2 regions of the Bacillus sp. ABR genome follow, and region 2 is predicted to be linked to the other one. Evidence: a T-box and tRNA genes for the amino acid it is inferred to sense, from the RefSeq annotation. Region 2 holds a T-box; the other holds one or more tRNA genes.
The links. The T-box of region 2 lies ahead of tyrS (tyrosine--tRNA ligase). A T-box ahead of a tRNA ligase gene usually reads a tRNA of that ligase, here a tRNA-Tyr.

Region 1: it encodes a tRNA-Tyr, which carries the amino acid that the T-box ahead of tyrS (tyrosine--tRNA ligase) is inferred to sense. The anticodon was not compared.

The regions. Positions count from the first base shown of each region.
Region 1 is NZ_JAOYSL010000004.1:7,857-14,391, reverse strand. It holds gene cdaA (diadenylate cyclase CdaA) at 1-310, opposite strand, end outside; gene rsiW (anti-sigma-W factor RsiW) at 528-1,154, opposite strand; gene sigW (RNA polymerase sigma factor SigW) at 1,169-1,732, opposite strand; gene rocF (arginase) at 1,917-2,828, opposite strand; tRNA gene OIT90_RS13540 (tRNA-Gln) at 2,965-3,036, opposite strand; tRNA gene OIT90_RS13535 (tRNA-Tyr) at 3,041-3,125, opposite strand; tRNA gene OIT90_RS13530 (tRNA-Thr) at 3,154-3,226, opposite strand; tRNA gene OIT90_RS13525 (tRNA-Val) at 3,230-3,305, opposite strand; tRNA gene OIT90_RS13520 (tRNA-Glu) at 3,312-3,386, opposite strand; gene murQ (N-acetylmuramic acid 6-phosphate etherase) at 3,607-4,518, shown strand; gene OIT90_RS13510 (MurR/RpiR family transcriptional regulator) at 4,533-5,402, shown strand; gene OIT90_RS13505 (PTS transporter subunit EIIC) at 5,399-6,535, shown strand, end outside.
Region 2 is NZ_JAOYSL010000002.1:796,569-803,103, forward strand. It holds gene tyrS (tyrosine--tRNA ligase) at 1-1,222, opposite strand, end outside; T-box leader at 1,276-1,507, opposite strand; gene acsA (acetate--CoA ligase) at 1,566-3,290, opposite strand; gene OIT90_RS09535 (GNAT family N-acetyltransferase) at 3,446-4,078, shown strand; gene OIT90_RS09540 (CBS and ACT domain-containing protein) at 4,118-4,759, shown strand; gene OIT90_RS09545 (acetoin utilization protein AcuC) at 4,756-5,916, shown strand; gene ccpA (catabolite control protein A) at 5,961-6,535, opposite strand, start outside.

The sequences.
Region 1 (6,535 bases), on a different contig from region 2:
GTGTCCCGCTTCTTGAGAAGAAACGGCCGCGCCCAAGCTGCTCAAGCGCTCTCCTTAGCTCTGGCTGAAAAATAATAATGATCGCAAGGAATCCCCACGTAATCGCTTGATCCATCAGCCATTGAAGTGTGTTAAGACCGAGATACGCACTTCCCATCCTGACGAGAACAATGACCACAATTCCCTTTAAAAGCTGAACCGCTTTTGTTCCGCGGATGACCATCATTAATTTATATATCACATACCAAACAACGAGAATATCAACAGCATTACCGAGGTACTGCAAAAAAGGAATATCCCCTAAAGCCATTTCCTCGTCCTCCAGAATTTTCAGTTATTCTTCGTTTGATGCATTTTTTAATATAAAAATAGCCTATGTATCAATACATAGCGTGGCTATTATACCACATTTTGTTTCAGCAAGGAAAATAGTTGCCATATCTGGCTGAGTTGCTAGTATGCGTGAATCCCACCAATGTATAGAAAAAGAGCAGCCCCCTTAGAGACTGCTCTTTAAGCCGATTGAGTTACTTTTGCTCCTCTGGCCCAATGACCCGCATTACGTTTTGTGCTGTTGATTTCATTTTGTACCAGATCCAATCAAATACTTCATTAATTTCATTAATTTGACCAGTGACTTGTCCGGCAGAAGCAGTCAACTGTTCCCCATTGACGACGGTGACATTTCCATCAACCTTGCCTTCTACAATCAGCTTGCCATTTTTGACAGTGACATCACCCTTTACGGTTTCCCCTTTAGGTACGGTCACTGTATCATTTTCAACGACGAGATTCGGCTGCTTTGACACACTGAAATTATGATCGGTATTCCAGCTCGTAAACAGACTGCCTCCCATTAAAATGAGAAAGAGGGCAGCGGCTACCATCAGCGGGTGAGCTTTGATCCATCTTTGAACCGACACACGCTTTTTCTCCTTTGGAAGACCTGCCATCACCTTTGCAGTGAAATCAGATGGTGCTTCTATATGAGATGTACTCTGCACTAGCGCGATGGATTTCTCAATTTGTTGAAAATGAGTACGGCACTCCTCACACGATTGCAGATGGCTTTTTAATTCTTTTTCGTCTTGGGGCTCAATGTCCCCGTCTAAATACTGATGCATAAGCTGGACGATTCTATCCTGACAGCTCATCAAAATCACCTCACTCAAAGGTCTCTCAACTGTTTCCGGAGAGCCTCTCTACCCCTGTGTATTCTCGTTTTCACCGTACCAACTGGTATATTCAGAATCTCACTAATTTCTTTTAACGAGAGTTCATCAATATACTTTAATACGATGACCGAACGATATTTGTCGGGTAATCTTAAAATTTTTTGCTGAATGGTACTCGATAATTCAAGAGACACCACCTCATCCTCTGGCAAAATGCCATCAGCAGCAATTTGAGAATACATATTTAATCCTTCTGTTCCTGCCACCTCTGCATCTAAATAATAATCCGGCTTTTTTTTGCGAATACGGTCGATGGTCAGGTTGGTTGCAATGCGGTACAGCCACGTGGAAAACTTACGGTTCACATCAAAGCTTTCGATATTCACATAAGCACGAATAAACGCCTCCTGCGCAATATCCTCCGCTTCATGTGCATTCCCAAGCATACGGTAGCACAGCTGATAAATTTTGTCTTTATACAGGTCTACGATGTCTGCAAATGCGTTCTGGTCGCCTTTTTTCACTTGCTTAATTCTCTTTTTAATCATTGTGTCCATAGTATATTCAACCTCTGCCTTCACCGGTCTTTATGTATACGAACCTCTTTCCAAAAGGTTTCATTCTCCTCTAAAAAATAGTGTAACAAATTTTTGACAGTGTGTTACGCTTATCAACCGGTAAAAACCTTAACATATCCTTAAATTTTCCCAAAACAAAAAAAGAACGGGAACAAGTCCCGCTCTACAATAGCTTTTCACCCATTAATGAACCAATTAACGCAACTGCCGCTTCAGCGGTTTTGTTTTTCTCATCTAAAACCGGATTTACTTCAACAAATTCAGCAGACGTTAAAATACCCGCCTCCTCTAAAAGCTCCATTGCGAGATGACTCTCCCGGTAACTAATGCCCCCTGCTACCGGAGTACCTACACCAGGGCATTCCGCTGGATCTAATCCATCTAAATCAAGCGACAGATGGACACCATCTGTTCTCTCCTTTAGATACGCAATCGCTTCCTCCATCACCCTTGTCATCCCTAAACGATCAATTTCATGCATCGTATACACTTTAATGCCTTTCTCTCGAATCAATGCCCGCTCTCCTTCATCTAAAGATCGAGCACCAATTATAACGACATTTTCAGGCTTCAATTTAGGCGAATAACCGCCAATATTCGTTAAATCAGCATGCCCAAAACCGAGACTGACAGCAAGCGGCATGCCATGAATATTTCCAGAAGGAGAGGTTTCCTCCGTATTCAAATCCCCGTGTGCATCATACCAAATGACCCCTAAGTTTTCATAATGCTTGGCTACCCCAGCAAGTGTGCCAATCGCAATGCTGTGATCACCGCCTAAAATGAGCGGAAACGAACCAGATTGCACAATACTGTCAACCTTCTCAGCAAGCAGCTGATTTGCCCCAGCATTCTCCGTCAAATTTTTCAGCTTTTCACTTGTATATAAACCTTTCTCATCATCTCTTTGTTCAACTGGAATATCTCCAAGATCCTCTACATCAAATGAGAGCGTTTCCAATTTTTCTTTTACGCCTGCACAACGAATCGCACTCGGGCCCATATCGACGCCCCTTCTCGTTTGACCCAAGTCCATTGGAACTCCAATAATCGTGACCTTCTTTTGCTCTCCCATATGTACATCCCCTTTCCGTTCATGCTTATATTTTACTTTCTTGATGCCTTCTGACTCAACTCGACAACATTTTGAATAGTTATACAGTCCCTCTGCCAACATAAAAAAAGACACCTTTTTCAAAAAGGTGTCTTAACTGGGCTAGCTGGATTCGAACCAACGCATGACGGAGTCAAAGTCCGTTGCCTTACCGCTTGGCTATAGCCCAAAAATGGTGGAGGGGGACGGATTCGAACCGCCGAACCCGGAGGGAGCGGATTTACAGTCCGCCGCGTTTAGCCACTTCGCTACCCCTCCACATATGGAATTGATAAAGATAAAACAGTGCCGGCAAGAGGACTTGAACCCCCAACCTACTGATTACAAGTCAGTTGCTCTACCAGTTGAGCTACACCGGCATATGGTGGAGGATGACGGGCTCGAACCGCCGACCCTCTGCTTGTAAGGCAGATGCTCTCCCAGCTGAGCTAATCCTCCACATCATGGTGACCCGTACGGGATTCGAACCCGTGTTACCGCCGTGAAAGGGCGGTGTCTTAACCGCTTGACCAACGGGCCAGTTTGTCAAGTTTGTTGTTTCCGTGAAGCTGACAAAAGTTATTATATACAGGTTGTCCCCCTTTTGTAAAGGGGATTTTTATTTTTTTTATTTTCTAACTATTTACTCCCTATTTATTCAACATTTCGGCTGAAATATAATTTCAATATTCAAATATAATATTGAAATTTCATATCATACTCAATATACTGAAAATGAAGAAATAAGGAGGTATGTCACATGCAGCCATCTCAACTGCGTTCTTTGACAACAGAATCAAGAAACCCCAACACAATGGGAATTTCTCAAGCAAATCCGCTTGAAATACTCCAGATGATTAATGAAGAAGATAGGAAGGTCGCTCAAGCAGTCAACCTTGTACTTCCCCATGTCAAAACAGCAAGTGACTTTGCCTATGAATCCATCTCAAATGGAGGCAGACTCGTTTATTTAGGCGCCGGAACAAGCGGCCGAATTGGCGTAATGGATGCTGTCGAATGTCCCCCAACCTATAGCGTCTCACCTGATGTCATTGTAGGCATCATGGCAGGCGGAGACTCAGCTTTTTCTCAAGCTGCCGAAGATGTGGAAGATAGTGAAGAAGCCGGCAAACAGGATTTAGTACACATCCACCTGACATCAAAAGATACAGTCGTCGGAATTGCCGCAAGCGGCAGGACACCTTATATCATCGGCGCTTTAAACTATGCAAAGTCAATTGGAGCTAAAACAGTAGCACTCAGCTGCAATGAACAAGCAGAAATTAGCGAGCTTGCAGATTGCGCCATTGAGGTCATTGTAGGACCAGAAGCCATCACTGGGTCAACAAGAATGAAAGCAGCATCCGCTCATAAAATGATTTTAAATATGCTTTCCACCTCAGTCATGATCAGACAAGGCAAAGTATATGAAAACTTGATGGTTGATGTAAAAGTCAGCAATCATAAATTAAAAGAACGCGCCATCACCATCATTCAACATGTGACAAATGCTTCCTACGAACAAGCCGTGAAGACTCTCGAAGCAGCAGACTTAGAAGTCAAAACCGCCATCGTCATGCTCCAAACAAACACAGACAAGAAAACAGCCAAAGATTTACTGAGCAAAACGAATGGTCATATCGACAAAGCGATCTCACGTTATCAATCCTAAAGGAGGCAGAGCTCATGTCAGCAGGCGGACTTACCCTACTACACACAATCAAATCAAAGCTCCCCCAATCTGAAAAAATCATTGCAGACTATATCCTTGCCCATCCTGACAAAGTCATTAAAAGTACAGTACACGAAATCAGTCAGGCAGCCGGCGCAAGCAGCTCTGCAGTCATCCGTCTTTGTAAATCTCTCGGGCTGGATGGCTATCAAGATTTAAAAATGCGGATCGCTGGAGACTTGATGCATGACGATAAACAAGGCTACAGAGATATCGAACAAGATGAACCACTTCAATCCATTATTCAAAAAACAGCTGGAAACTCGATTCAATCGATTAAGGACACCGCTTCTATTTTAAATGCAGATGCTTTAGAAAAGGCTGTTCAATTACTGCTGAATGCAAACCAAATTCATTTTATCGGTGTTGGTGCATCTGGCATCGTCGCAGCTGATGCCCAGCAGAAATTTCTCAGAATTAACTATGCAGCGACAGCCTTCACTGACATGCACATTGCATCTACGGTCATCGCAAATGCAGGAGAGAATGACATTGTGTTTGGTATCTCCTTTTCAGGAGAAACGTTAGACATCATTCAAGCCCTTCAGCTCGCAAAAGACAACCAAGTGAAAACCATTGCTTTAACACATCCAGGTCATACTAGCGTTTCTGCTTTATGTGATGTTCACCTATCGACGTCCGGTTCCAATGAAGCACCTTTTCGCAGTGCTGCCACTTCCTCTAGAATGGCACAGCTCTACTTAATTGATGTCTTGTTCCTCAGTTTAGCTTCTCGTCAATATGAAGAGACAGCCCAATATATTGACAAGACAAGGCATGCCATCCGCTCCATGAAACGAAAAACAAAGGGGGATTCAACATGAGTCATCAAAAGAAATATCAGCAGTTGGCGAAAGACATTCTTTCACTCTGTGGTGGTTCTGAAAATATCTCTTCCCATACACATTGTATGACACGTCTTCGAATTACACCGATCGATAATGAAAAAGTTCACATCACAGCAATCAAAGAACTCGATGGCGTCATTGGCGTCGTCGAAGCAGAAACGCTTCAAATCATTTTAGGTACCGGCGTTGTCAACCAAGTATCAAGTGCGTTTGAACAGCTTCTAAATGCGTCTGGCTCTTATGATTTAAACAACGAAGCACAAAAAAACAAGCAAGCCATTTCACAAAAAAACCGCACACCGTTCAAGCTGTTCTTACGGCGGATTGCCAGCATTTTCATTCCAATCATTCCGGCACTTGTTGCTTCAGGGCTTATTACTGGGATTACAAAAGCGATCGTGCAAGCAGGCTGGCTTGACGAAAAATCTCAAGCCGCAGTTATTTTAACAGTTATAGGTTCTGGCCTTTTCGCCTACCTAGGGATATTAGTCGGAACAAACGCCGCAAAGGAATTTGGAGGCTCTCCTGCATTAGGCGCATTAGCTGGTATTCTCATTATTAACCCAGCCTCCGCAGACATTATGTTATTTGGCACAAATATTCTACCAGGCAGAGGCGGACTCATCGGTGTTCTTCTAGCCGCCATCTTTATGGCACTTGTGGAAACCCGAATTAGACGCTTCGTCCCGCAATCTCTTGATATCATCGTCACACCTACCATCACACTACTCATTACAGGCATTTTCACGTATGTTGTCTTCATGCCAGTCGGCGGATTTATATCTGATGCCATCACCTCAGGACTGACTTACTTATTAAATATGGGCGGAATCTTCGCAGGATTTGTTCTTGGTGCGACCTTCCTTCCACTTGTTGTAACAGGACTTCATCAAGGGCTGACACCGATTCATATGGAACTCATCAATTCAATTGGAGATGACCCGCTTCTGCCAATTCTCGCTATGGGCGGTGCAGGACAGGTAGGCGCTGCATTCGCCATATATATGAAAACAAAAAAGAAAAAGCTCAAAAGAGCCATTGCTGGTGGACTTCCTTCTGGGATGCTGGGCATTGGTGAACCACTCATTTTTGGTGTCACACTCCCGCTA
Region 2 (6,535 bases):
CGGTAAATTGGTTTTCAATTCGGTCGTCAGCTGAGAGCACATAGTCTTTATCTGTTTGTCTCTCTCCGTTGATGGAGACAGCACCATTTGTGATATCTTCACGTGCTTGACGCTTTGATGGAGACAGCTTTGATTCCACAAGAATATCAACTAGTGTTAATTCTTCTGTGCTGCTTTTCTCCATTGATGGAACATCCTTAAAGCCTACTTTCACTTCTTCAGCTGTAAGAGAATTGATCTCGCCTTTAAATAGTGCATTTGAGATGTTGACTGCCTGTTCTAGTGATTCACGGCCATGTACAAGTGTTGTCACTTCCTCTGCTAGACGGCGCTGCGCTTCACGCTTTTCAGGTGCTGTTTGCACTTTTTCTTCATACGATGCGATCTCTTCTTTTGATAAGAACGTAAAGTATTTTAAGTATTTCACGACATCACGGTCATCTGTGTTGATCCAGAATTGGTAGAACTCATATGGAGACGTTTTTTCTTTATCTAACCAGATAGCGCCGCCTTCTGTTTTACCAAACTTTGTGCCGTCTGCTTTTGTGACAAGCGGCATCGTCAGACCGAATGCTTTTGCTCCTTCTGCTTCAGACTTACGGATCAACTCAAGTCCAGATGTGATATTTCCCCACTGGTCACTTCCGCCGATTTGCAGCTTACAATTTTCATTTCTGTAAAGGTTTAAGAAGTCTAAAGACTGCAGGATGACGTAGCTGAATTCTGTGTAAGAAATCCCTGTTTCGATACGTGAGCTCACGATATCTTTTGCCAGCATAAAGTTTACACCGAAGTTCTTTCCAATATCACGAAGGAACGTGATGACATTCATTTGGCTGATCCAGTCGTAGTTATTCACGATGACGGCTGGGTTCTCGCCTGCTTCAAAATCAAGAAATTGAGACAGCTGTCCTTTGATTTTATCTGACCACTGTTCGACGATTTCTGCTGGGTTGAGTGAACGTTCTGCTTTTTTGAAACTAGGATCGCCAATGAGTCCAGTCGCACCGCCAACAAGAGCAATCGGGTGATGACCTGCTTCTTGGAATCTGCGTAATGTTAAAATTGGCAATAGATGACCAATGTGTAAGCTGTCAGCTGTCGGATCAAAGCCGGAGTATAGCTTGATTTTCTCTTCTGCTAATAATTTTGTTAAACCTTCTTCATCTGTTTGCTGCTGAATTAATCCTCTAAACGATAGCTCTTCCATCAATTGACTCATATCCAAATCTCCTTTGTTTAAAATGAAACATAAAAAACGCCCCTTCGAATGAACGAAGGGACGATATATATCGCGGTACCACCCTGCTTAAAAGACAAAAAATCTTGTCTTTTCACTTACACTGATAACGGACAGATCCGTTCTTTCACTAATCAGGGCATGCTCCTTTTCGTAAAAGCGGTTCGTGAGGGTAATTCGAATATCTCTTTGTACTGACTTGCACCAGCCGTCAGCTCTCTTAAACAGGGAAAGATCATTCTACTGAATCTCAGTCAAAACCTTTTCATATTCAACTAATGTCATTTTTAACACACTTTTGATATCAAGTCAACTGATGAAAAAATTAATCTTCCATTGTCGAAAGGTCGCCAGCAGGTAAATTCAGCTCCCACGCCTTTAGCACACGTCTCATAATTTTTCCGCTTCTCGTTTTTGGCAGTTTGTCTTTAAACTCAATTTCTCGCGGTGCCGCATGTGCTGCGAGCCCTTTTTTCACAAACGTACGAATCTCTTCTTTCAGCTCATCTGTCGGCTCATATCCGCTTCTGAGCGCAATAAATGCTTTAATAATCTCACCGCGGACCGGATCTGGCTTTCCAATGACACCAGCCTCTGCAATGGCTGGATGTTCGACCAGTTTACTTTCTACCTCAAATGGACCGACCCGCTCTCCTGACGTCATGATGACGTCATCGACACGTCCCTGGAACCAAAAGTATCCGTCTTCGTCCATATAAGCTGAATCTCCTGAAACATACCAATCTCCCGGCATAAAGTAAGATTCATATTTTTCAGGATTGTTCCAGATCGTATGCATCATAGAAGGCCAGCCTTTTTTAATCGCAAGGTTGCCCATCCGGTATGGCGGAAGTTCATTTCCTGCATTATCAACAATCGCCGCTTCTACGCCTGGAATTGGTTTTCCCATCGAGCCCGGCTTGATGTCCATGCATGGATAATTACAAATCAGCTGTGCACCCGTTTCTGTCATCCACCAAGTGTCGTGAATTCGCTTGCCAAAAACAGCATCTCCCCAGCGGATGACTTCTGGATTAAGAGGCTCTCCCACACTTAGCACATGACGGAGCGAGCTGAGGTCATATTTTTGAATGAGGTCATCCCCTGCCCCCATGAGCATTCTAAAGGCTGTCGGGGCACTGTACCAAACGGTTACACCGAGTGATTCAATGGTTTCATACCACGTATCAGGATTAAACCGGCCGCCTAAAATCACATTCGTCGCCCCATTAAACCACGGTGAAAAAATACCGTACACTGTGCCTGTAACCCAGCCTGGATCAGCTGTACACCAGTAAACGTCATCTTCTTTCAAGTCAAGCACCCATTTACCAGTCTGGCCTTGCTGCACCATTGCACCATGGACATGAAGCACACCCTTTGGCGTACCGGTAGATCCTGATGTGTAATGAAGCAGGAAGCCGTCTTTTTCATCCATCCATTCAATTTCAAGCTCCTTTGCTGCCTCCTCAAACGCCTCTTCATAGTGAATTGTCCGAACGCCATCGACGTCTTCATTTTCACCGCCGACAATGATGACAGATTCAAGCTTTGGAAGCTCTGCAAATGGAATTCGTTCAAGTAGATCGGGTGTTGTCACGATCACCTTTGCTTCACTATTTTCTAAACGGTCTTTGACGGCACCTTCCATAAATGCCTCAAATAACGGGCCAACGATCGCCCCAATTTTCACTGCGCCTAGCAGAAGAAAATAGAGCTCAGGTGATCTTGGCATAAAGATAAACACGCGATCCCCTTTTTCCACATGTGCCTTTTCTTTGAATAGATTTCCCGCTTTGTTTGTGTTGATTTTCATATCCCTGAACGTATACTTTTCATCCCGCTCTGAATCTTTGTAGTGAAGCGCCACCTTGTTCTGACGAAACGAGTCCGCATGTCTGTCAATCGCTTCATAGGCTGCATTTATTTTTCCTGTTTCATACCAGGAGAAGTTTTTTCTAGCTTCCTCCCATGAAAAATCTTTGTATGCCTGCTCATAATCATTTAAATGATAATCCCCTTTTACTGATGGTAGCGTTTCCAATTTCATCAAACAGTCCCCCTTTGCATACGTTTACAATGACCATTATAGTATAGATGACTTTTTTTCTCAATTTTTAAAAAACTTCTGATGAAACCGTTTTAATTCTTACAAGATTTAAGATAGAATAGAGACGACTCACTAGAATTAGGGGCGGTGGATACGTGGAGCATCCTAAAACTTATTATTCAAAAACCATTGAGCGAGAAACAGGTTCCATCCTGATTGAAGGACCGGTACCTGCATCAGCGCTTGCGAACTATACGTTTCATGAAGGACTAACGGCATTTCGCACGCCTGAGGAACAGAAACAAGCACTTGTTGAAATAGCAGATCTTCCAGAAGGACGTATTATCATTGCAAGAGTGAATGAGCTTGTCGTAGGCTATGTCACGTATTTGTATCCTGATCCACTTGAGCGCTGGTCAGAGGGCAAAATGGACAATTTAATTGAGCTTGGCGCAATTGAGGTCGCTCCTCCATTTAGAGGATGCTCACTTGGCAAGCATTTGCTTGATGTGAGCATGATGGATGAGCAAATGGAGAATTACATCATCATTACAACTGAATATTACTGGCATTGGGATTTAAAGGGGACAAAGAAAAACGTTTGGGAGTACCGCAAAATGATGGAGAAAATGATGAACGCAGGCGGTCTTGTCTGGTTTGCAACAGACGAGCCAGAGATTAGCTCACATCCAGCCAATTGTTTAATGGCCAGAATTGGGAAACATGTGAGTCCTGATTCGATCGAGCGTTTCGATCGTCTTCGCTTCCATCAGCGCTTTATGTATTAACGTTCAATTCGTTTTTTTGGCAAAGGGGATTGGTAAACAATGATGATTGAACAAATTATGGAGCGTGATGTGATCACGCTGCGAAAAACCGATACGATTGAAGAAGCCATTCAAAAAATGAGTGCACACCACATCCGGCATATTCCGATCGTATCTGATCAAGGATCTGTCATTGGGATGGTGACAGATCGGGATATTAAAAATGCCAGTCCAAGTATTTTTGAGACAGAGAAAAGAAAGCTCTTTATTCAGCGGCCAGTCGAAGAGATCATGGTATTAGAGACGATCACTGCTCACCCGCTTGATTTCGTTGAGGAGATATCAAGTGTCTTTTTTGAGCACGGAATTGGCTGTCTTCCGGTGGTGAGACGTGGCAAACTTGTAGGCATTATCACAAAAACAGATCTGCTTCGTACGTTTGTAAGACTGACAGGTGCAGATCAGCCTGGATCGCACTTAGAGGTTGAAGTGGAGCAGATGACTGAAGGCCTCGCAGACATTACAGCCATTTTAAAGGAGCAGCATATTCAATTGCTGAGTGTGCTTGTGTATCCTCATGCCAATGAGGCTTCTAAAGTGCTCGTATTCCGCCTTCAAACCATTCATGCAGATCATGTGATGAAGCTGATTCGCGCAAAAGGCTATAAGGTGCTCTGGCCTATGGAGCAGACGATCAAATGAAGGAAGCGACCTTTGTTTTTTCACCATCTTTTCAAACGTACCAATTTAACCAAGATCATCCCTTCAATCAGCTTCGTGTCTACTTAACTTATGATCTTCTTCAAAAAATGAAGGCGTTAACAGAGGATGAAATTGTCGCACCGCGTATGGCTACTCTGGAGGAATTAAAGCTCGTCCATACAGCAGATTATATCCAGGCCGTGCAGCGGGCAAGTGAAGGAAAGCTGTCTACAGCAGAGGGGGAACGCTACGGTCTTGGCACAGAGGATACACCGATGTTCGCAGGCATGCATGAGGCGGCATCTCTCCTTGTTGGCGGAACGTTAACAGCAGTTGATCAAGTGATGCTCGGTCATTCCCAGCATGCACTCAATCTTGGCGGCGGGCTTCACCACGGGTTCAAAGGGCGTGCATCTGGCTTTTGTATTTATAATGACAGCTCTGTGGCGATTCAATATATTCAAAAGACATATGGCGCTAGAATTTTATATATTGATACGGATGCTCATCACGGCGATGGTGTCCAGTTCAGCTTCTATGACGACCCAGAGGTATGTACAGTCTCCATTCATGAAACAGGACGCTACTTGTTCCCTGGAACGGGACAAGTACAGGAAAGAGGCCACGATAAAGGCTATGGCTACGCCTATAATATTCCGCTAGATGCATTTACGGAAGATGAGTCGTTCCTCGAAGCATACCGAACAGCAGTGACTGAGATTGCTGCTTTTTTTAAACCAGATGTGATTTTGACGCAAAACGGAGCTGATGCACACTACTATGATCCGTTAACTCATTTATCTGCCACTATGAAAATATATGAGGAAATTCCTAGACTTGCCCATGAACTTGCGCATCAATATTGTGACGGCAAATGGATCGCTGTTGGCGGAGGGGGATATGATATTTGGCGCGTCGTCCCAAGAGCGTGGAGCCGTATTTGGCTTGAGATGAAAGGCATTACACCGCCAGATGAACTCCCTCGGGATTGGATTCAAGCCTGGAATAAGCAATCGCCTGTTACCCTTCCACCTACGTGGAGAGACCCTGACGATTTATATCCACCGATCCCAAGAAAAGCTGAAATCACAGAAAAGAATGCTCAAACAGTAGAAAAAGCACTCATGCCTGTTAGAAGAGAAAAGAAAAAGGCATAAGAAAAGCAGGCTTTCCCTCATAAGGTAAGCCTGCTTTTTTTGTTTTATTTCGTTGATTGTCTTTCTTCAATTCTGTGCGGAAGCTCAACAATTTGATCGTCCACTTGTTCTTTGTTCATCAGCTTTGTGAGCAGTCTCATGGCAACAGCACCAATATCATATGTCGGCTGAACGACTGTTGTCAGCTGAGGACGCACCATGAGAGAAAGTCTTGTGTTATCGAAGCCAATCACTTCTAAATCTTCAGGAATGGATACCCCTCTGTCTTGTGCTCCGTGAATGACACCTAGCGCCATTTCATCTGTAGCTGCGATAACAGCTGTCGGCTTGTCAGACTGCTCGAGCAGATGAGCGAGTGCTTCAATTCCAGAATCATAAGAGTAATCGCCTTCAGCGACGAGTGCATCGTCAAACGCGATGCCCGCTTCTTCAAGCGCACGCTTATAACCTGCAAGTTTTCTCACGGAATTAATTGGTTCTGACATTGGACCAGAAACAAACGCAATTCGTTTATGTCCTTTTTCAACTAACAGCTGAACGGAATCATAAATGGCCTGCTCATAGTTGATATTGACAGATGGTGTTTGAGCTTGCTCTTCAACAGATGCTGCAAGAACAA